Regions from separate parts of the Halobacillus salinarum genome, predicted to be linked through region 3. Evidence: riboswitches for the same ligand, from Rfam matches in the RefSeq annotation. Region 3 holds a riboswitch; each other region holds the start of a gene.

Region 1 (7,569 bases), 1.3 Mb from region 3:
CGGGAAGCAGGTGCAATACGAACGCTGTTAGCAGTCCGATGACTGTTCCAGTTAAAAAACCAAGCAGTGTAAGGACAATCGTAGAATAAAGATGGTGCTTATAAGAGGGCCACCCGTTGATTCCTTCATGCAAAATATCTGATGGTGCAGGTAACAGCCAGGCTGGCACGTTAAACAAACGGCATAAAAATTCCCAAATGATAAGGAAAAGGATGAGGACCGTAATGGGTCTCCATCCTCTTTGAAATAGTAATCTCAACGGTATTTCTCCGTGAGCTGATCCATAGAAGCACCACTTGGCTGGTACAGCACTTTTATCTGGGATATTACGTTTATACTGCCTTTGGCAATCATGGCTTCATTCATCTCTTCAATCAGCTGAAAGATATCGCTTAAGTTTCCTTCAATCGTAGTCTCCAAAGGGTGGACTTCGTGCTTCAATCCTGATTTTTGGATGCATGAAATAGCTTCATCCACATAAGAAATCACATCTTCTCCGCCTTTGGTTTTAGGAATAATTTGTATACTTACTAATGAGTCCGCCATTACGATTCACTCCTTATTTTCTGGCAGGAATTGATTGGTGAACGCGTCTTTTGCGTTTAATTGTTTGTCCAATAAATCATGGTTGTACATCCAATCCGCATAATTTTGCCAGACTTCTTCCTTCTGAATTCCCCATTGTGAGGCATCATCTTTATACTTTGGTGAGAGCCACTTCTGGCTGGCTTTTACGAGCTCAGGGTCAAGGTCAGGTACGGCATCGATTAGAATTTCTGAGGCTTCTTCAGGGTGGTCGATGGAATATTGATACCCTTCCGATACGGCTTTCATAAAGGCTTTAACGGTATCGGCATGGTTGTCAATCATGCGTTCGCTAGTCGTGAGCACAGGGGTATAATAATCAAGCTTCTCGGAGTAGTCCGTTAAATAGAGCATATTAAGCTCTTGATTGCGAAGCTCTGCTTCAACGCCTGTCCATCCATAGTAGATCCATGCGAAATCGACATCTCTTTTGACAGCAGTAAAAAAGTCGGTGTTTCCCATATTTACGATATCTACTTTGTTCACATCGGCGTTTTCCTTTTTCATAATGGAGGAGATGACCGCCTTCTCTACAGGTGCCCCCCAACCGCCATAAGTTTTACCTTCAAAATCCTTAGGTGAACTAATCTTTTTTTCTTTCGGAGACGCAAATCCTGAAGTATTATGCTGAATGACAGCCCCGATAGAAACGATCGGAATGTCTTGTACACGAGCCTGTGTCAAAGCTTCCTGCGCACTGATTCCAAAGTCAGCTTTTCCGGAAGCAACGAGTTGATCAGCACCGGTTTCTCCCGGCATCAGAATTTCCACGTTGAGTCCGGCCTCTTCAAAGTAACCCTTCTCTTTTGCGACATAAATGCCGGTGTGGTTTGTGTTCGGCGTCCAATCAAGGACTAGTTTCACAGACTTGGTCTTTTGGCCTTCCCCGCTTGAGGACTGGGAGGCATGGTCGTCACCAGAGCAGGCAGCAAGTCCAAAAATGAGGATTGCCAAAGAAATTAGTAATTTGTTCATCTTTCATTCTCCTTATGTTGTTAACCTACTTAAGAATACCTGGTGGAACCCATGAGCATATAAAAAGCACCCTGGAACCTTTGCCTAGGGTGCACATGATTATAAACGATAAGTCGTTCATTATGTTTCCTACGCTGGTATAAACCAGGTCAGGTTCCAAGGGTCAGTATCTATCGGATACAATCTCAACCAGCTTTACTGGTCCCCCTACATTTATCTTCATTTAGTTGGTTAACTATTTAGTAATCATCTAAAACTCTGCCATAAATAAGAATTGATTTCAAGTGATAACTAAGACTTGAGTCTTAGTGGCGTTTATTCAGCCAAAGGACACCGGATTTAGCTAAACGGGGCAGAAGTCCTGTAACTGGTTTTTGCAGCATATTTCCGAATCCGTCTGATTTACCAAGAGATCCCAATGCGCCTTTCAGTTTGAGCGGCTTTGGTTTCTGAGGAGTTTCGCCTCTTAAAACAGATGAAAGGATGTCCGCAATTTGTTCTCCCTGCTGTCCTGCCAGCTGGGCACTAGGCGAATGCTCAGAGGAGGCGCAATCGCCGACAATGTAAACATTCGGCCGTTTCGGTACTTGATAGAATTCATTGACTACTACTTTTTCCTGAGTATCTTTTTCAACAGGGAGTTCTCTTGCCAGATGGTTTGGACGGACGCCAGCAGTCCAAATAGTGACGTCATTAATAAAGCAGATTCCATTGTTGCAAACCCCGTCTTTTTCCACATATCCTACATTGGCATTATGCAGAACTTCCACATCATTTTTAGCAAACCATTCTTCCACATAATCTTGAATTTTTGAATCGAAGGCTCTGAGTACGGTCTCACCGCGATCCAGCAGCCGGATGTTTAAATCAGGTCGGCTTTCCCTGATTTCCGAAGCTACTTCGATTCCGCTGAGTCCTGCTCCTACCACAGACACTTTGCCGTAAGCTTTCAGTTCACTGACAGCAAACCCGGCTTCTCTCGCTTGAGAGATAGATTGGACGCTTTTTGTAAATTCTTTAGCTCCCTCAATCCCGTGGTAGTTGTCTTCACAACCCAGTGCTACAACGAGGTAGTCATAGGAAATGGGTTCATGCGGCTCTTCAACGAGCACTTGGTCTTTATCTGTATCAATCTTTTTAACTTCGGAGTACACATAATCGACCTGCTCATGAGCAGGAAATTCGAGGCGTACATTTCGATCGGATTCCGTACCCGCAGCAATTCCGTAAAATTCTGTTTTTAATGAATGGTATGGATTGCGATCTATGACAGTAATTTGAATATCTTCAGGCAGACCTTGATCTAGTAGAGTGAGAAGAATTTTAATTCCTCCATAACCGCCGCCTAATATCACGAGTTTCTTCATTAGTTATAACCACCTTTTGTGCCAGCTGAGTTGTTTTTTCATTCAAATGGATGATGCTTTTTCAGTAACCGCTTACTCCTGTCTTCCATCTTAAAGAGTACCAAAAATTGAAACATAAAACTAGATATACCTCGATAATTTACGCATTTTCCAAATAATCAGGCAGGCAGCCTATTAAAAAGTTTTGAAAGTGAGGAATCGGGAATGAGTCATTTAGATGGGTAAATCGTCATGGAAAATTTTTATGAAGGGGAGATCACACACATGCACAAACAACAATCCATCATTGAAGAATCATTAACTGCTTTATTAAAGGATGAGTCATTTCTGCCTGATCTCCAGGAACAGACTAGAGATCAAGCTTTTAAATCCTTAGTGGCTATATTATCCACACCTAACCATATACATAAATCCTTTTTAAGGGTGGCTTTGGAAAACGGCATGATTATACGCGTGCCGGCTTTTCGAGTGCAGCATAACGACACTGTTGGTCCTTATAAAGGAGGAATACGTTTTCATGAATCAGTAAATGAAGACGAAGTAGCTAATCTTGCAAAGCTGATGACGTTGAAAAATGCGCTTCACGAACTTCCATTTGGCGGGGCTAAAGGTGGCGTGGTGATCAATCCTAAGGACTACTCTAATAAAGAGTTAAATTTGATATGTAAGAAGTATGTACAATATTTTGACGATATTTTAGGCCCGGATAAAGATATTCCTGCGCCTGATGTAGGCACCGGAGAACGGGAAATGGACTGGATGATGGGAGAATTTAAAGGAAACCATCCCGGCACAGAATACCGGGGCAGTTTTACTGGGAAGAGCATTGTCAATGGAGGATCACTTGGAAGGAGACAAGCTACAGGGAAAGGTGTCTATTTTACTTTTCGCTATATGATGCATGACTTTCTTCATAAGAATAAGCAATGGCTTTCTGAGACGGACAACCGATTTGCCAAGACTGCACTGGCGCATGCCGATCAGCCTTTAACTATGGCTGTACAGGGTTTTGGGAATTTAGGTTCTGTTGCAGCTTTAGAAGCTTATCACTGTAATTATCTTCAAAATAAAATCGTCGCAGTCAGCGACCAAAACGTAATGCTGTATAATGAGTCAGGTCTGGATATCCCTGCGCTCGTTAAACATGCGGAGGCCAATGACGGAGATTTACCCCGTACGGAAGAGGAGTTAGGAAAGAGTAAGCTTACAGCACAGATTAAAGATCGTGATGATTTGCTTGAACTTGATGTAGATGTCCTTATGCTTGCTGCATTGGAAGACCAAATTCACGAAGGAAACGTTAAAGATATTAAAGCCAAGTTGATTATTGAAGGTGCGAACAGCCCGATTACAGAAGAGGCAGACAAATATTTAGCTGACAGAGGGATCTTGATTGTACCTGATATCCTCGCAAATGCCGGTGGTGTTATCGTTTCTTACTTTGAATGGGTTCAAGGAAGGGAAACGCAATTCATGGATGAAGATGAGGTTTATGAACGGCTTTATGACAAGCTGCGTCATACGATGGATACCATCTATCCGCAATTTTTTGGTGATCCATTTCCTCTAAGACAGAACTGCTACATTCATACCGTGATGAAGATATCCACCATTATGTACCGACAGGGAAATCTCTATTAATTCAATTAAGAAGCACGGCGCTGGCCGTGCTTTTTTATGCGGATTTCTTTATTTGGAAGAGCCTATCTATTATGATGAGAATGATATCAATCCGTTCGGGAGAGGGACTTAGAATGAAGGAAATATATAGTGAGATTATTCAGTTCAGAGGCAGCCATTATGATTTCGGCAGAGAGCAGGGGAGAAGGTTAAAGGCATCTTTAACCGTTAGGAACAGGGAAAAGCAGTGGAAAGTGCGCATTCCCCGCTTCCATGTAGCAGAACAAGAAGTAAAGACAGCCATTCAAAGATTTGCTCCCGGGATTTGGGAGGAGCTTCTTGGTCTTAGGGATGTGCTCGAATGGCCGATGGAAAGAATCATGATGGAATTCGGCGGGTACAGGATCGGTTATAAAAAATCGGGATGTTCCATTATGACAGGCAAAGGATTTCTAATTAGAAATTATGATTATATGCCGAAAACTTATGAAGGTCGTTACAGCTTTTTTCAACCGGATGATTATGGATACGCTATAGCAGGGCCTACCCAGAGGATCACCGGACGAATGGACGGGATGAATGAGAAAGGCTTGGTCCTTGGGTACAACTTTATGCACCGCAAGAGGCCGGGGCTTGGGTTTATATGCTGCATGATTGGAAGAATGGTCTTGGAATCCTGTGCAGATGTTGAAGAAGCTGTACATATGCTGAAAGAAATTCCGCACCGCCACTCGTTCAGTTATACTGTATTTGATAAAAGCGATCAAACTTTCATCGTCGAAGCATCCCCGCGAGGAGTAGAAGTAAGAGAATCAAATTATTGTACCAATCATTTTGAGATTCTTACGAAGGAAAATCGCAACCACCTTACCGATTCCTATAAGCGTCTAGCAGCTATGAAAATACCTGAAGCTGAACTCCTCGAAGTAAAAGATGCTTTTCGATTAATGAACGGTGTGGGGCAAGGTGTTTTTTCGAAGCAGTACCGTAATTGGGCTGGAACGATTCATACCTCTGGTTACATGCCTGAAGAAATGAAAACACTATTTGCTCTTGGAGGAGATCAAGAGCCGGTCGAGTTTGATTTTGCCCAATGGCTGAATGGCGGCGATGTAAATCGTTCCACAATAGGTGGGGAAATAGATACAGACCTTCCATTTGTACATATGGACGAAGGAGCTTTTTGGACAGGTAGAAAGTGAATGGAAAAGCTTTCGCTATGATAAGCGGAAGCTTTTTTTATATGAGTGATTAAAATTCCATGTTTTTCAAAAAAAGAAATGGGTATTTAACTACTGTTATTCTTATTGAAGGAGGAATTACTGTGCCCATCACTCCCCAGCAAAAAGAAAAGTATGTTCCTAGTTCCACTGACCATGAGCATGTGAAAGCTAATCTGCAGCGTCTAAAGGAAAATAAGGAGAAAATCCAACAGGATCAAAAATCCTATTATGACGATGAACAGGATGATCGGGATAAGAAGAATTATTATAAAGAAATTGATTTTTCCAGTTCGAAAAGCGATGAACTTAGAGAATCATTAAGTCAGCTGCTTCGAGATACGCACAAGAAAAAACTTTCCTACGATCCTAGTGAACATCTTTATCCATGGGTGGATTTACGACCTGACGGGGAGTTGATGAGTATTTATTCCGGCCAAAACAGAAAGCCTGAAGACGTGATTCAGGAAGATTTTGAAGCCTCCCTACAGAGGGAGGAACAACTAATAAAGACGGCTGAATATCCGGATCAGTTGAATATTCAGATGCTTGAGGCTGTGGCAAAGCTTAAGTATAACTGTGAGCATTCTGTACCGCAGTCGTGGTTCGATGAACACGAGCCCATGCGTGGGGATCTTCATCATTTATTCACCTGTGAGCCGTTGTGCAATTCCATCCGCAGTAATTATCCGTATCATGATTTTTCTGACTACAAACCCGGCAGTGTAAACGCAGAAAGAATTGAAGACAGCTGTGGGAAGGCTGAGAATGAATTATTCGAGCCTGAGCACGGGAAAGGGACAGTAGCACGGGGAGTGTTGTATTTCCTCCTTAGATATCCAAATGAAATAGAAACAAAACACTTGCAGGGCTTGGATCTTGAGCTGTTAATGAAGTGGCATAAGAAATTCCCGCCGGCCCTGTATGAAAAACATCGGAATCAGGCCATATATGAGGAGCAGGGAAACCGTAACCCCTATATCGATCACCCTGAAAAAATGGGAGAATTAAAATAAAAGAATTGAAATCAGCCCATATTGCAGAGTGTGTTTCTCCTGCGGTATGGGCTTTTCAAGAATAATGAATTTAAAGGTAATGTCGTCGTACTCCAACCTTTCGGTCCTGTCACGATAGGCTGTGGCAGCAAGAAAAGATAGGAACCTTTCTTCTTTTTAAATAAGGTAAAAAATAATGCATTTCGGGTGAAAAGAGTCAATGGCTTCGATTGATCATTACCACCAGAAAGGAAAGAAAGGCCCAAACGCACGAATACCGAAGAAGGGAAATCCGAATAACCCAAAGGGTCCAAAGAATGGAAAGAATCGATTTTGTCCCGCTTGTGAGGCTTGCGCTTGTTGAACATTTTGATTTGGCATGATGACGTACATTTTTTCGTCGTCATAACTATGAAGCATTCCCTGATAAACCGAACCATCCTGCATCTGAATCTGGATAAATTGGTATAGATGCTGCTGGCAGGAATCTTTCATGTTTTTGGGACTACCCTGATAATGACTTGAAGATTCGTGATCTCTGTAAGTTTCCATGGAAACACCACCCATTTGAAAGATACACCTATCTTATTCTTTGGGGGTAAAATGGTGTTTGGCCCAATGGATGGATTTCTAATGGTAGAATAAGAGCAGGAGAACAAAATAACGAAAAAGAGGTGTTAGCAAATGATTCGTGTAGCTTTACTAAGCAAGTGGCACGTTCATGCAGTTGATTATGCAAAACAAGCACAGGATCACCCGAACCTTTCCATCGAAGCGGTTTGGGATGAGGAAGCAGCAAGAGGACGG
Region 2 (7,569 bases), 1.8 Mb from region 3:
AAATCCGATGACGGCGATATCTTCCGGGACCTTCAAGCCGAGTTCCTTAGCCTGGATAATAACACCTGCTGCTATTTCATCGCTGCCTGTGAAAATAGCGGTGGGGTTGTCTTTGAGCTCTATGATATCTTTCATAACCTTTTTTCCATCCTCAATGGAATGCTTATTGATGAAAATCCACGAAGGGTTTAGAGGAATTCCTGCTTCCTCAAGGGCCTGTTGATACCCTTTGTTTCGATCTTTATCTTTACCGTCGTCAGCAAATAACCCACCGGTGCAATAGGCGATTTTCGTGTGCCCTTGATCAATGAAATGCTTGGCAGCTAAATACGCGCCTTTGGTTTGGTTGACACGTATCATCGGAATACTAGCTGAACTGAGATATTCATTGCAGAGGATAATCGGTCCGTATTTTGTAAAAGGCTCGATGGTGTTCCAGTCATTTTCAACCGCAGTCATAATAAGACCATCCACTTGTTTCGTTTTTAATAAGTTAAGAAAATAAACTTCTTTTTCTTTGTTTTCGTTGCTTTGAAACATGAGGACCTGGTAGTTGTTTTGAAAAGCGGTTTGTTCAATCGAAGCTAATAGATAAGAGAAAAAAGGGTTTGCGATCCTTGGTACAACAACACCGATCGTGCTTGTCAGCTGTCCTCTCAGCCGCCTGGCTGAAGGGTTTGGCTGGTAACCTAGTTCATCCATCGCTTTTTCGACCAGTTTTCTCTTTTCCTTGGAAATGTACGGATGGTTATTGATCACTCGGGATACGGTAGATTTGGACAAGCCGGTTAACTTAGCGACATCTGAAATCGTTGCCATCTTTATAACATCCTCTTTTATCAAAATGTGAAATCAGTTTCATGTACTATGATATCTTATTTGATGGAGCTTTTGCAAACGCTTCGATGAAATTGTAAAAGGCCCAAATGATTGATTTGGACCTTTTACTTAGGGTTCACGAACTGATTTCTTGCGGCCACATTTGTTTATCATACGCCATGTCCCAAAATAAATACTCCAGTTTACTGCAATGCACGAATATGGCTTCTAATTCTGCTTTTTCCCGCTCAGGTTTCTCTTCAGCCAGCTCGTTCATCAGCTGTTTCATTTGGCTTGCGAGCTGGCTGAATTCGTCGGAAGCATACATGTTAATCCAATCGCCATAGAATGGATGCTCGGTCGCACCCTCTGTTTGAGCTAAATTCAATCCGATGAAATTATAACTCCAAGTACACGCGAGAACAGAGGCCGCAACATCAGCCTCAGAGCCTTGATAGGATTTTTGAAGCATGTAGCTTGTATAAGCTGACAAGGTGGATGAAGGGGTACTGTTTTCCAGCTGTGTTCTTGTCATACCTAATTTTTCTGCGTATTGTCTGTGCAGCTCCATTTCTTCATTGAGGGTTGAATGCAGCAAATCAGAAAAGATAGTCATGACTTCTAAACGGCTCGCCTTTGCACTTCCTAACGCAAATACTTTACAGTAATCGATTAAATATAAGTAATCCTGTTCCATAAAGAATTGAAATTTATCCAGATCCAGGCTTCCTTTTCCAATTTCTTTAACAAACGGATGTTCTAAATACTTTTCCCAAATTGTACTTGTCTTCTCGAACAGCCGATCTGTAAACATGAGTCATCATCCTTTCTTTTCACTATTCAAAAACCAACGATATAAAAAAGCGACCATTGTTTTTGTAAACTGAAGAAGCTGAATTCTGTCGATAGATTCATTGACCGCATGAGCTTGTTCCAGGGTTCCAGGGCCATATAAAATCGTTGGTATACCTGCTTCTGCCAACCATCCTCCATCGGTCACAGTCGGCGACATGGAGAATTGTACAGGTGTTTGGTTCACAAGCTCGTGGGCATGAGCAAGCATCTCAACCCCTGTGTGATGACGGTCGACAGAAAAGGAAGGGAAAATCTCTCCTTTTTCTTCGATCATCGAGTTCCCTCCCCATTGAAATGCAGGAGGATGTTCTCTGAGCCACGGATCAGCTTGAACTACATGGGAAAGGTGCTCTTCGATTTCATGAACAATGTCGTTGTAGTTTTCTTCAGGATAATAATGAACTGTGACCCAAAGTCCGCACCGGTCCGCAATAAACGCAGGATGCCTGCCTCCTTCGATAACAGCAGGATTGATCGTATTGGACCCGGGAGGGAACCCTGGACTGCTTTTTGTAATAGCCCAATGCTTTTCAAGCTCCTGCAGCCCGCTTATTATTTTCATCATTTTTTCAATTGTACTTGCTCCGTGCACACCGCCTCCAGCATGGATCATCGATCGTCTGCTGGCATCGTGAAATGTTTCTGGGCTCTGAAGGATGATCCAACCTGTAATCACCCCTCCCTGACCTTGAATCATACAGTTGCTTGTATCTGCTACTAAGGCAAGATCAGCGTGATATCCATTTTCACAGCAGGATTTTGTGCCGGCTTCGCCAACTTCTTCTCCTGCCGCAGACTGCACATATACCGTGCCAAGCGGTTCAATCCCCCATTCATAAAGCAGTTTTAAGGCAAATAAAATCCCGGCCATTCCTCCTTTCATATCTGCCGTGCCGCGTCCGTAAATCTTTTCCTCCGTCACTGCACAGGTAAAAGGATCAAAATCCCATTGTTCATTTTCTTCAATAGCTGCTACATCCAGATGTCCATTCAGAATCAGGCTTCCAGCATTATCCTCATCCCTTCCGAGTTTTGTTCCTGCCACAATAGAATCTCCAGGATACAGCTCCCATTGTTCAATGGAAAATCCTATTTTCCTAAGGTAATCACTGACGTAATCCTGGGCTTCTGTGGTGTTTCTTGCAGGAGGACTTACAGTTGGATAGGAGATTAAGTCGGATAACAGCTGGTACAATTCATTCTCTCTTCTCTCCACTTCTGATAATAATTCAGTTAGTTCTTTCATTTATTCACCTCCATTTATAATAAGAAAAGTAATCATAACGACCGGCCTCTCTGTTTCGGGAGTTTATGACTCTGTTTATTTTCATGAAAAAAGCCCGCTCCTTTAACGAAGGAGCGAGCTGTAGATAAAAGTGTACAAGATTGCGGTTGCAAGTGGCTCGCTTCACTTCCTTACGCTAGTATGACCTAGATCAAGTAATAAGGGTCAAAGCTTTTGTGCTTTTCTCAGCCGAAAGTACGCGGCTCCCCTAGTGAAGGTATATAAGATTCCTGGTTTTTATTAGAACATAGAAGTTTACTGAGTACAAGTTCAGTTAGTTTTCATTCAATGATAGCTTATTAGATTTTTCTATTTGCATCTTCCCCGTTAAACTAAAGAAAACAATAGATCCAATCAACGCTGTTGTAAATAAAAGCGCCCCCATTGGCACGGCTGAAGACTCATTGATACCAACGAGTGGAGAGACGATCGAACCGAATAATAATGGAAGCATCCCTAATACGGCGCTGGCGCTTCCCGCACGATGTGCCTGGTGCTCCATAGCCAGAGTAAATGTACTCGTTAACACCATCCCCATGGAGGTCATATATATGAAAATCGGGATAACAAGCCCTGCAAGCGGCCCTTTTATGATAGTCATGATAAGGAGAACAAAAGTGGCACTAACAGCAGTAATCACTGCTGTTTTCAGCAGGTTCCGCTCATGAACGATGCCGCCTAACCTCCCTACAAGAAAACTGCCGGTTATTATGGCAAGCCCGTTAATTCCAAACAAGATACTAAACACTTGAGGAGAGACATGGTAAATCTCCTGATATACAAAAGGAGTGCCGGACACGTAAGCAAAGCTGCCTCCATGTACGAATCCAATCGTAAGTGCATATCCAATAAAGGAGCGGTCTTTAAGGAGACTTCCAATGGTTCGTAAGGAACTTCCGAGCGAGCTTGGAATCCTGTTTTCCTCGGGAAGTGTCTCTCTTAATTTCATGAAAATAACAAATACAATTAATAGACCAAGCAGGCATAGAAAATAGAAAATCGTGTTCCAAGAAGCAAAAGGAAGCAGTAAAATCGCTCCCCCGGTCATTGGGGCAATCATCGGCGCGGTAGCATTGATTACCATTAGAAGCGCAAAGAATTTAGTCAGTTCTCTGCCATCGAATACATCTCTTACTACAGCCCTTGATAGTACAATACCGGCAGAAGCAGTAAAACCCTGGATAAAACGTGCAGTAATTAACACGGTGATATTAGGGGCAAGGGCGCAGAAAAACGAAGCTGCGGCAAATAAAAAGATAAAGACGAGCAAAGGTTTTCTTCTTCCTTGTGCATCACTAATAGGTCCAACGACGATCTGTCCGACAGCAAGCCCGATCAAACAGGCCGTTAAGCTCAGCTGTACCAGCGAAGCGTTTGCATTCAAGTCTGATGCAATCCCAGGGAAGCTGGGTAAATACATATCAATATTCAGCGGTCCTAAGATCCCCAGCATCCCGAGAAGAAAAGCTAATCCTAGTCGTTCTTTACCGGTTGGATTATGTAACATAGCATTCAAACACCTTTCCAGCTTGTTTCCGTCAAGCACTCAGTTCACTTGATTCTAGCAAAGGTCCATTTTTTTTACAATATATTTGGATCCTGAACCCCCATAAAGCTTTCCAATCAGTACTTCAGCCGCAAAAAATCCGAACTATAATGAAGTCCCTCGACAGGGTTCACATCATAGTTCGGATTACTTTTTTATTGAGTCTCATTATACGTTTAAATGACGATGTTATGCATCAGCTGCCATAATTAACTCGACTGCTTGTTTTAAGACATGAACGGACTGGACACAGTCATCGAGCGAGGACCATTCATCCGGATTGTGGCTGATCCCCTGCTTGCTCCTTACAAACAGCATTGCCATAGGGAGGTGAGCTCCGAGCACCATCGCGTCATGTCCTGCTCCGCTTGGAAGAAAGTAAGTATTCAACCCACTTTTTTCTACAGCTTTTATCATCACTTTTTCAAGCTCATCATTGACAGGAATAGGCTTCACTTGATTCGTTACCTTGTATTCCATGGAAACCTCATTCTTTGCAGCCACTTTTTCACCCAGTTCAATAACCATTCTAACAAGCTGATCACGTGCGCTTTCATCTATATCACGAATATCAACAAATAATTCAACTTCTCCAGGAATGACATTTACACCATTCGGATGGTTGGAGATTTTCCCTATTGTAGCTACAGCTGTAGAGCTTACACGTTCAGGCAGTTTCTTTACAACATAAATAAATTCACTAGCAGCAACTAAAGCATCCTGGCGGTCATCCATCGGTGTGTTTCCTGCATGCCCTGCTTCCCCAGTAAATTGAAACTTAACCCAGCAAGGTCCAGCTATTCCTGTAACAATCCCGACGGGCAGATTTTCCTTCTCCAACCTTTTTCCCTGTTCGATATGAACTTCCAGAAATGCTCTCATCGTGTCGAACTGACGTGCTGCCAGGGGGATATTGTCTGCTGAAAGCCCATCGCTTCTTAATACGTTTTCAAAAGAATCACCGTTTAGATCCGTTAGTTCTTTTACGCTCTCGTCAAGATCTCCTACCATGGCTTTACTGCCGGTAAATCCCTGGTTAAACGTTGAACCTTCTTCATCAGAAAAGATGATCACTTCAAAAGGAGCTGGAGGCTTGAATCCGGTCTCTTTCCATGCTTCTACTACTTCTAGAGCGGCGAGCACTCCGAGAGTCCCATCGAAGTGACCGCCGTTTGGTACGGTATCTACATGAGAGCCGGACAGGACTGCTGGAGCATTATCATCTGCACCTTGAAGACGTCCTGACACATTCCCTGCCTCATCCTCTTTTACTTCAAGTCCTGCTTTCTTCATCCAATCGATCACGAGCCGTTTTGCTTCTCTTTCTTCTTTAGAAAAGCCAAGGCGGTGTGAGCCGCCGGAAGGGGTTAAGCCAATCTCTGACAGACGTGCCAGCCTCTCTGCCAGCCTTTTTCCACTCAACCCATTTTTATCAAGTGTTTGGTCATAATCTTTTAATAACAGCTGACTTTCCATTGGTGATGCCTCCTTTTATAGTGGCCCGTAATTAATAAATTGGGCAATGACTAAAAATACGATACATACCCCGTACCAGAGAATGAGTAAAGGAAAAATAAATTTGATCCATTTTTCCCAGCGGATTCCCCCGATCACAAGTGTAGCCATAAAATAGCCGGAGGTAGGATAAAAAATGTTGGAAAAACCATCGCCCATCAGAAATGCAAGAACCGCAGTCTGCCTGGTCACACCTGAGATGTCTGAGAGGCCACTCATTATCGGCATGGATACCATTGCCTGGCCGCTTCCGGATGGAATGAGAAAGTTAAGCAATCCTTGAATGAACATCATAATTACAGCTGTCAAAGAATCAGGGATTACGCTGACAAGCTGGCCAAAACCATAGATGATCGTATCCATGATTTGTCCTTCTGTCATTACGACAGCAATTCCTCTCGCTACCCCTACTACAAGGGCCCCGAGTAAAATTTTGCGAAATCCTGTGTTGAATGATTCGGCAATTTCACTCGGTCTGAGACCTGCAACAAGGCCGGTAACTATACCGATAATTGCATATAAACCTGTTAATTCCCGGAAGTACCACGCGTATTTAAGTAACCCAAATAGTAAAATGGCAAAGAAAATCAATAAGGTCAAAGATACCATCTTCTGGCGCTTCGTTGCTTTTTGTGGAGAGGATGAATCCTCATTTATGGAGAGTTCTTCTGAAGCTTCACCGTAGACCATACTTTTTTCAGGGTCGTCATATACTTTTTTAGCATATCTCCATACGAAAACAATTCCAAGAAGCAATATGATAATAAAGATAAAAATGCGGTAACCAATCCCGGAATATATAGGCAGTTCAGCAATTTCTTGTGCTGTTCCAAGGTTCGCAGGCACCGTTAGAGCAATGGCAAATCCAGCAATCGTTGAGACGAGGACAATGGCAGCAGCTGTAATTTTGTCAAAGCCGAGCTTTATGATCAGCGGCAGAATTGCGGGCAGGTACACAAGGCTAAGCTCGACTTGTCCAGTAAAAGTGGTGAAAAGAGCGAAAGGTACCATTAATGTCGGAACAATCCAAACACCCTTGTTAGAAAATGCATGAGCAAGCCTGTTTACTCCTACATCGATTACTCCCGTTCGTTCAATGACGGCAAACATTCCTCCGATCATCAAAATCCCAAAAATAATCTCAGCGGATTGTATAAGGCCTTCTGGTATCGAAAGCATAAAATCCATGATGCCGATAGGATCAGAATGAATGAATTTAAAGGTTCCGGGCTGGAGAATTTCAGCACCGCTTTCGTTTTTAACACGTTCAAATGAACCTGCCGGAATGATGTAGCTTGCTATGGAAGCAAGCAGTATCATAATGAATAAAATTACATAAATATGAGGTACTTTTCCTGTGTGGTTCTCTTTCTTCTTTTGTTCGGTTTGATTACGTTCCTCCATCGCGTTCCCTCCTAGAGTATATTAGTGATAAAATGGTTATCTTCTACTATATAGAAATCGACAAATTTTTCAATACTTCAGAAAACACAAATAATTGTATATTTATTCCTAGTAATGAATGAAAACCTTTAGTTAACATAATAAA
Region 3 (7,569 bases):
CCAACTCTTATTATCATGAGATACTTCCACAGGGATGAAAAACACAGTAAAGTAAGCTTCTTGATGCCAGTCAATACTAAGGCGAATCCAATTCAGTTGTACTTGTATTTGCCTCAAAAAAACTGTCTGACAGTTCGACAATCTAAAGATGCGATCTTTGATTAGATCGCATCTTTTTCATAGATTCTCTACAGCTTCTTTCACATTTGCAGCTTTCGTTATGGCTGATACTACGGCTACACCATCTGCTCCCGCATTTATTACAAAACGGGCGTTTTCGACAGTGATGCCCCCTATTCCTACAAGAGGAAGATGAGGATGAGAACTTCTAAGGCTCTCCAGCCAGCTTGTTCCGACAACCGGGCTTGCATCATGCTTGGTCGTAGTTGGAAACACAGGCCCTGCCCCTAGATAGTCGACTAATTCAACTGGACTTTTTTCTACTTCTTCATCATTGGACACAGAAAGCCCAATAATGAGATCCGGATATTTCGGCCGCAGGTCGTTCACGCTCTGGTCGTCCTGTCCTACATGAATACCATCCGCTTGTAATGCATGGATTAATTCGACGTCATCATTCACGATGAACAATACGTCATGCTTTTGGCAGAGAGCCCTTAGCTTTAACCCCAGTTCTATTTTTTCTTCTCCTTGAAGCGAATGGGGGCCTTTTTCACGGAATTGAAAAGCTGTAATTCCGCCAGCAATCGCCTCTCGTAAAATTTCTTCAGGATTTCTTGAACAGTCCTGGCTGCCCATGACTAAATACTTTCTAAGCCTCAAGGAAAGGTCCATTTACATTAGTCCCTTCTCTAGAGTATCCGGTTCCATAGTCAGCGCATCCAAAAATTGCGGAAGAAATGTACCAGGTCCGTTCACACCGCTTTGAGAAGCAGCATACGCAGCTGCCATACCGTAATATTTCACAGCGGCATAAGCCTTCTCTAAATTCTCTCCTTCAACGGAGAGACAGGCTGTAATAATTGATCCGAGCAGGCAGCCCGCGCCTGTCACTTTAGAAAGCAAAGCATGGCCTGTCTCATTCGTAAGGGTCTGCTTTCCATCACTTACCGTGTCGACTTTTCCAGTTAAGACGGCTATCGTTTGAAAGTGTACGGCTACTTTTCCGGCAATTTCCTGACTGTTCCCCTCGCCAACTGCATCGACACCTTTGGTTTCCAGCTCGATTCCGACTAGATGAGCAAGCTCACCTGCATTCCCCTTGATCACATCGGGGTGAACCTGCTCTACGATTCTTTGAAAAGCCTCGGTTCTAAAATTGGTTGCGGCTACACCAACTGGATCAATCACGACCGGGATGCCTGCTTCATTTGCAGCCTTACCAGCTTCTATCATGGCTTCAAGCTGGGCTTCAGTCAAAGTGCCGATATTGATAAGCACCCCATTTGAAAGCTTTGCCACATCTGCTGCATCTTCTTTAGCATTTGCCATAATCGGGGAAGCTCCAAAAGCAAGCAGCCCATTTGCGCTAAAATTCATCACTACTGCATTTGTTAAGTTATGAATCAAAGGTTCCTGCGCTCTTACTTTCTGTACAATCTCATTCATTTATGACCTGCCTCCTCACGAATAGCCCAATGATTAGTTGGTCCGCTTCCTGAACCAATATTAAAGGAAGAGCGGATAGCTGCAGTAACAAAGTGTTTCGATTGATCAACCGCCTGAACAAGATCACAGTCTTGGCTTAAATAAGCGGTAATCGCTGCAGAATACGTACAGCCGGTTCCATGAAGGTTTTTTGTCTCTATTCTTTCTGCTGAAAAGGAATGAATCTTATCGCCGTCAAATAGGAAATCGACCGCTTTCCCGTTTAAATGGCCCCCTTTAACAAGAGAAGCACCGGCTCCCAGCTTCGTCACAATTTCTTCAGCCGCGATTTGCATATCTTCGGTCGTTTCAATTTTTTTCCCAAGCAAATCCTCTGCTTCTGGAATGTTTGGGGTTACGACTGAGGCAAAAGGAAGCAACTGGTCTCTCAACCACGTTCTCGACTCCTCCTCAATGAGCGGATCCCCACTTTGTGCAACCATCACCGGATCCATGACATAAGGAGCGGAAACTTCGGGGATCCAATCAGCAATAGCTTTCATCATTTCCTTACTGGCGATCATCCCCGTTTTAAACGCGTGAATGGGCATATCCGATGAGATGGACTCAAGCTGATTTCTCAATATTTCAACCGGCAGGTGATGTACCGCTTGTACGCCTGTCGTGTTTTGGGCAACAACAGAGGTTATAACGGACATCCCGTAACTCTTTATTTCCTGAAAAGTTTTTAAATCGGCTTGTATCCCAGCCCCGCCGCTGGGATCAGTACCGGCAATCGTTAAAGAACAAGGAATTCTCATTTTACCACCACCTTTTCGGAAGGCCATTGCTCACAATTATAAGCCATATCCCAGAAGGCCCATTCTAACTGGCAGCTCTTGCGGAAGGCATCTTTCAACCTGGCTTCCTTAGCTTCAGACACGTTTTCTGCTAACTCATCCAGCCGGCTGCGCAAATGGTCCGTTAACTCTTCCATTTCCCCATCTGCATAAAAGTGAATCCAAGGGGAAAAAGGATGATCTTCGCCAGGCTGGAAGCGGTCACGCAGATGCTTACCGATTTCCAAATACGTCCATGGACAAGGAAGCTGAGCTGCTAAAATTTCACTTAAGTCTCCGTAATGAGCATGATAAAGCATATGCTTCACATAATGATCTGCTGTAGGAGGCAGAGCGTATCCTTGAAGGTCTTCATAGCGAATTCCGATAACCTCACAAAGGTTACGGTGAGGGTGGATTTCGCTGTTTAAGACAAAATTAATTTGTTCGTTATAAAATAGGATATCCTCCCGGGCGGAAGACTTGGAGATCGCTGTTCCATAAATTTGCATGAAAGCATTCAAGTATTCATAATCTGCTTTTACATAATGGGCAATGGACTCAGCAGGAAGATTCCCTTCGCCAAGCCCTCTAACAAATGGATGATCAAAAATTGCTTCGAATAAATCATTATTTTCTTTTCTTAGTAATTCTGTAAATGTCACAAATATGGCCTCCTTCATAAAGTTCGGAAGCTACTAGTGGAGAGATTTGGAGAGATATGACTACTTTCCTCCGCTGGCATAATCCAGATCAGGTAGTAAGGGACAAAGGCTTGATCAGCCTTATCTCAGCGAATCATCGCGCCCCTAGTAGTTTCCAATAGATTAGAATGTTGGTAACGCACGACTTGGCTTCATGCGTACGACAAGAAACCAGCCGATTAATGCTCCCGTAAAGCTGCTGATTAAAAAGGAAGGGAGAAAAACAAAAGCTCCTCCAGCGCTTCCCATAAGGACGTGGGCATAAGGTACAGATACTAAAGAACCGATTAAACCTGTGCCCATGACTTCCCCAAGCGCGCTGTAAATCGGCCTTTGAAACAGCCGGTAAAGAATGCCTGAAAGGAATGCTCCAATCATTGCCCCAGGGAAAGCAAGCAAAGTACCGATCCCCAACAGATTCCTTAATACTCCGATTACAAATGCGATACCGACAGCCGGCAGCGGGCCAAGTGTAACCGCCGCAATCACATTAACAGCGTGCTGAACAGGATAGGCTTTTGCAATACCTGCTGGAAACCACAGCCACTGAGAACCAAGGGTCCCGATAGCTGCCAGCACAGCCATCCTAGTTAACGTGCGGGTTTTCATTGTCATTTACCTCCCTTTCTAAGGGACAAGACGAAAAAAAACCAGATTCAAAAAGAATCTGGTTTTGAAAAGGCAGCGTATATCGTAAAAGTCGATTTACTACTTCCCTCCGCTGGTCTTAACCAGATCAGGTTTGTAAGAGTCGGAAAGCTTCATTGCTTTCCTCTCAGCCCGTTCAGGCCCCCCTAGTAGTTTTGCATGGTTATTCACTTGGTATTTTCATCTTAACAAAGAAGGCACCAGCTGTCACTTTGTAACCATTTCAAACTCTCAACGACTAAATAAATAGACAGGCAGGGAGGAATTTGCATGAAGATGAATCGATTATCCATTTTATTTGGAATGATCACTTTATTAGCAGGATGTCAGACTGACGCGAAAGAAGAATCCACTCCTATCACTGGTTTTGTGACCGACCAAAAAGAAGACAGGATTTTAATTACGGAGTCGCCAAGTTCAAAATCAAACAGCAATCCCAGAGCGGTTTGGGTGGCACAAGTTCCGGAGAAGGAATGGGAGGGGTATAAGGTTAAGGTATGGCTGGAAGGTCCTGTGCAGGAATCTTATCCTGAACAGGCAGAGGGAGGAAAGGTGAAAAAGGTAGATGTCTCAAGGAATGAAGAAACTGATTTGACGCAGCAGGAAGCGTTAAAGAAGGCGCTTGACCTTAACCAGTCTGCCAAAGAAGCATTTGCAGTAGAGTCGATCAGTTACCAGCCGGAATTAGATCGATGGAAAATTGCTCTGCAGAAAATTGTATCTGCTGGGGAAACCGTCGTGGAAGAAATTCCTGATCAATAAAAAAGAGCGTTTCCCAACAGAGAGACGCTCATTCCTTAACTTTTTTCAGCATCCATAATCGTACGCTTAACTCTAACAGAAATAAATCATCCGCATTTAAGAGAGACAGCCCTGTTAATTGTTCGATATTCCTCAGCCTGTGCAGCAAAGACTGCCGGTGAAGATTAAGGGCACGGGCGGTCTGACTGACATTGCTGTTGTATTTATTATAAATAATAAACGTATGAATTAAGTCCGTCTGCCGTCTTTGATCGTAGTCGATCAGCTGCGCCAGGGTGTCTTCCACGATGCCTTCTACCCCTTTATCATGAGAAAGCCGCATTAACAGCCGGTTCATCTTCGTATCACTGAAAAATGTACGTTCCCCTTCTTCATGCTGCTGACGCCCAATATTTAATGCGGTTACGGCTTCATCATAGCTTTGATAAAAAGTGTAAATTCCCTCTTTGTGAAGAGATATTCCCCAGGAAATAACAATCCCGGCCAGCAATTCATTCAACCGCCGCTCTACTAAGTCTAAAAACTGATTAGCCGTTTCCGCATAGGGGTGAGAATCAGCTTCTAAATAGACAATCACTTCCCCATTTTCAAACGTCGTCATCGTTCTACGGTTTAACACATCTCCTGCGTGAGTAACTTCTTTTTGAATATAATAGTTCCTGCTGTGCATGGAAGAAGATTTCACCGGGTGGTCCACTGAACCGATATGGGCATCCACTTTTTTCTTAAATCGAATGTTTCCGACAAGACAAATGTACGGACGGTTCAAATCATAGCCGAGCAATTGAGCTTTTGATAATAAATGGTCATCGATCTCTACTCCGGATTTAGCTAAATCAAGTAAGAAATTATCCTTTAAGCGGATTTCCGTCATCTCGATGGCATTTTCTTTGACAAAATAAAGGGCGCATGCGGTTAACGCATGCTCGAGAATATTCAGCACAACCCAGCTTAACTCCCGGTCATCTGCAGGTTTAAACAACAAATATCCTTGCTTTTTATAATTCGATAGAATGGTTAATTGATAACATTCTTCCTCTTTAAAGCGGTATTTTTCAATATAATGATATAAAGGATGTTCACTAAAAGGGATTGGAGGAACAAGTTCATACTCTCCGTTCACCTCTCCGTTTAAAATATCAATTAACCGTTTATCAAAATGATGATTGGCCCGGATGACTTTATTATGGTCACTGATGGCAACAGGAATTTTTGTGTTTTCATACAAAATCGTCGTAATTTCCTGTAGTCCTTTTCCATTGAGAACACAATTAATTAGTTCCTGCCGCAGTTCTTCCGCCTGTTGTTGTTCTTCTTCTTTTTCTTTACTTATTTCGCGCAGTACTTCCTGAATTACATCACCAAACCTCACTTCCCAAGGGATCTCAATGACGACCAGATCATTCTGTTCAGCTAATTGTTCAATCCGATCGGGTACTTTGTAAATGTATCTTCCTGTCGCAAACGCAAGAGCAGACGCTCCGGAATGAATGACATCTTTTACGTATTCTTCGAGGCAAATCGGGTCGTCTCCGCAGCCGATACCTGTACTGAGAACAAACTCATTTCTCCGCACAAAGTTCTCTACAGGAGTTTCGATAACCGATATCCACTCTACCGCTTTTTCATCTTTGATCGATTTTCCTGCCAGAATTTTGGCTTTTTCCAAGACCGGCAGCTGCAAAATTCTCTCCACTGTGATCCCCATGTTCTCACCCCTATAGGTTAACTAGTCTTAATCACCTGCTCGATGGTCTGGTGATCGACATTATTGCCGCTTACAATTACAGCGATATGCTGATTCCTTAATGATTTCTGTTCCAGCAGCCATCCTATTCCAGCAGCCGCCGCTCCTTCAACAACCATCTTATGAAGATCCATTAGTGTTAACATGCCGCGGGCAATCGAGGTTTCTGGAACTAGAACCCCTTCATCCATATACTCCCTTGTCATTGTAAAAGTATATTGGTTGCTCCGTCCTAAACCACCTAGAAGACTATCTGCCAGCGTTTCTGCCTCCTGCATAACGATAGGACTGCCTTGCTTCAGGCTTTCATACATAACGGCGGATTGCTCCATAGACACGCCTGTGACTTGAATAGAGGGATCAATATTCTTTAAAGCGAACCCGACTCCTGAAAGCAGACCTCCTCCTGACAGAGGGACAATCACTTGCTCTAAGTCCGGACATTGCTCCATCAGCTCTAATCCAATTGTTCCCTGTCCGGCAATAATTTCTAAATCATCAAAAGGTTTGATGATATTGATTCCCTGCTCTTTTTCCAGCTGATAACAGTATTCTTCTGCGTCATCCTGACTACTGCCCACAATTTTCACTTCTGCTCCTAACCGCTTCAAACGGTTCACTTTTTCTTGAGGAACGCGGTTGGAAATACATACGGTCGCTTTAATCCCCATCTGCTGTCCAACATAAGCTACAGCAATCCCGTGATTCCCTGTTGAAAAAGTAGCGATTCCTTGCTTTTTTTCTTTATCCGATAAGGATAAAATCTTGTTTGCAGCTCCTCGCAGTTTAAACGCACCTGTTGGCTGGTCATTCTCCAGCTTCAAATAAATATGGGATTCCAACTGTCGTGATAAGGGCTCCGAGTACAAAAGCGGTGTATAGGAAGCGAGTGAAGAAATTCTTTTTTTTGCTTTCCAAAGGTCGCGTGGGACCAGCTGTACCATCAAATTCCTCCTTTAGTCAAGTATATGAACTTATTATTCAGATTTTTCTGATAAAAAAATCGAAAAAAAGATCGATTTCCTTAATTATAATTCAATTTCTGCAGGGAAGAAAAGAAACGGGGAGAATTTCTAACGCTCCAACCATAAAGAAAACTGCCAGAGCTGTAAAGCCCTGGCAGTTTCATAAGACTAGGCTGTCGCCCAGCGTCCGACAGTTTCAAGCATGGCCGGATCTTTAAAATGGTGAGTAAAAATTTTATAATAAAAAGCTTCCTGTTTGGAACGAATATCAATAGGGGCTTTAGACTGAAGCGCCTGCATTTCATCATCCGAAATGTTTTTCTCAGCATACTGATCCAATAAATCCAGCGCTCCGC

The links. Region 3 has a riboswitch for thiamine pyrophosphate ahead of thiW (energy coupling factor transporter S component ThiW). Riboswitches for the same ligand answer to the same signal wherever they lie in the genome.
Region 1: it holds a riboswitch for thiamine pyrophosphate, as region 3 does, so the genes downstream of both, MUN89_RS19060 (ABC transporter substrate-binding protein) here and thiW (energy coupling factor transporter S component ThiW) in region 3, are expected to answer to the same signal.
Region 2: it holds a riboswitch for thiamine pyrophosphate, as region 3 does, so the genes downstream of both, MUN89_RS13085 (acetylornithine deacetylase) here and thiW (energy coupling factor transporter S component ThiW) in region 3, are expected to answer to the same signal.

Annotation. Positions count from the first base shown of each region.
Region 1 covers NZ_CP095073.1:3,672,405-3,679,973, reverse strand. The annotation lists gene MUN89_RS19070 (ABC transporter permease) at 1-259, opposite strand, end outside; gene MUN89_RS19065 (MTH1187 family thiamine-binding protein) at 256-546, opposite strand; gene MUN89_RS19060 (ABC transporter substrate-binding protein) at 553-1,560, opposite strand; TPP riboswitch at 1,670-1,779, opposite strand; gene MUN89_RS19055 (NAD(P)/FAD-dependent oxidoreductase) at 1,866-2,927, opposite strand; gene MUN89_RS19050 (Glu/Leu/Phe/Val family dehydrogenase) at 3,192-4,568, shown strand; gene MUN89_RS19045 (C45 family autoproteolytic acyltransferase/hydrolase) at 4,682-5,749, shown strand; gene MUN89_RS19040 (endonuclease I family protein) at 5,872-6,783, shown strand; gene MUN89_RS19035 (LSm family protein) at 7,000-7,314, opposite strand; gene MUN89_RS19030 (Gfo/Idh/MocA family protein) at 7,447-7,569, shown strand, end outside.
Region 2 covers NZ_CP095073.1:2,536,152-2,543,720, reverse strand. The annotation lists gene MUN89_RS13095 (LacI family DNA-binding transcriptional regulator) at 1-819, opposite strand, end outside; gene tenA (thiaminase II) at 956-1,633, opposite strand; gene MUN89_RS13085 (acetylornithine deacetylase) at 1,640-2,920, opposite strand; TPP riboswitch at 3,071-3,179, opposite strand; gene MUN89_RS13080 (Bcr/CflA family efflux MFS transporter) at 3,234-4,466, opposite strand; gene MUN89_RS13075 (M20 family metallo-hydrolase) at 4,695-5,981, opposite strand; gene MUN89_RS13070 (YfcC family protein) at 5,997-7,424, opposite strand.
Region 3 covers NZ_CP095073.1:714,112-721,680, reverse strand. The annotation lists gene thiE (thiamine phosphate synthase) at 178-795, opposite strand; gene thiM (hydroxyethylthiazole kinase) at 796-1,569, opposite strand; gene thiD (bifunctional hydroxymethylpyrimidine kinase/phosphomethylpyrimidine kinase) at 1,566-2,369, opposite strand; gene tenA (thiaminase II) at 2,366-3,052, opposite strand; TPP riboswitch at 3,101-3,208, opposite strand; gene thiW (energy coupling factor transporter S component ThiW) at 3,215-3,700, opposite strand; TPP riboswitch at 3,788-3,897, opposite strand; gene MUN89_RS03850 (DUF3221 domain-containing protein) at 4,010-4,501, shown strand; gene MUN89_RS03845 (PucR family transcriptional regulator) at 4,530-6,209, opposite strand; gene eutB (hydroxyectoine utilization dehydratase EutB) at 6,227-7,192, opposite strand; gene asnB (asparagine synthase B) at 7,382-7,569, opposite strand, start outside.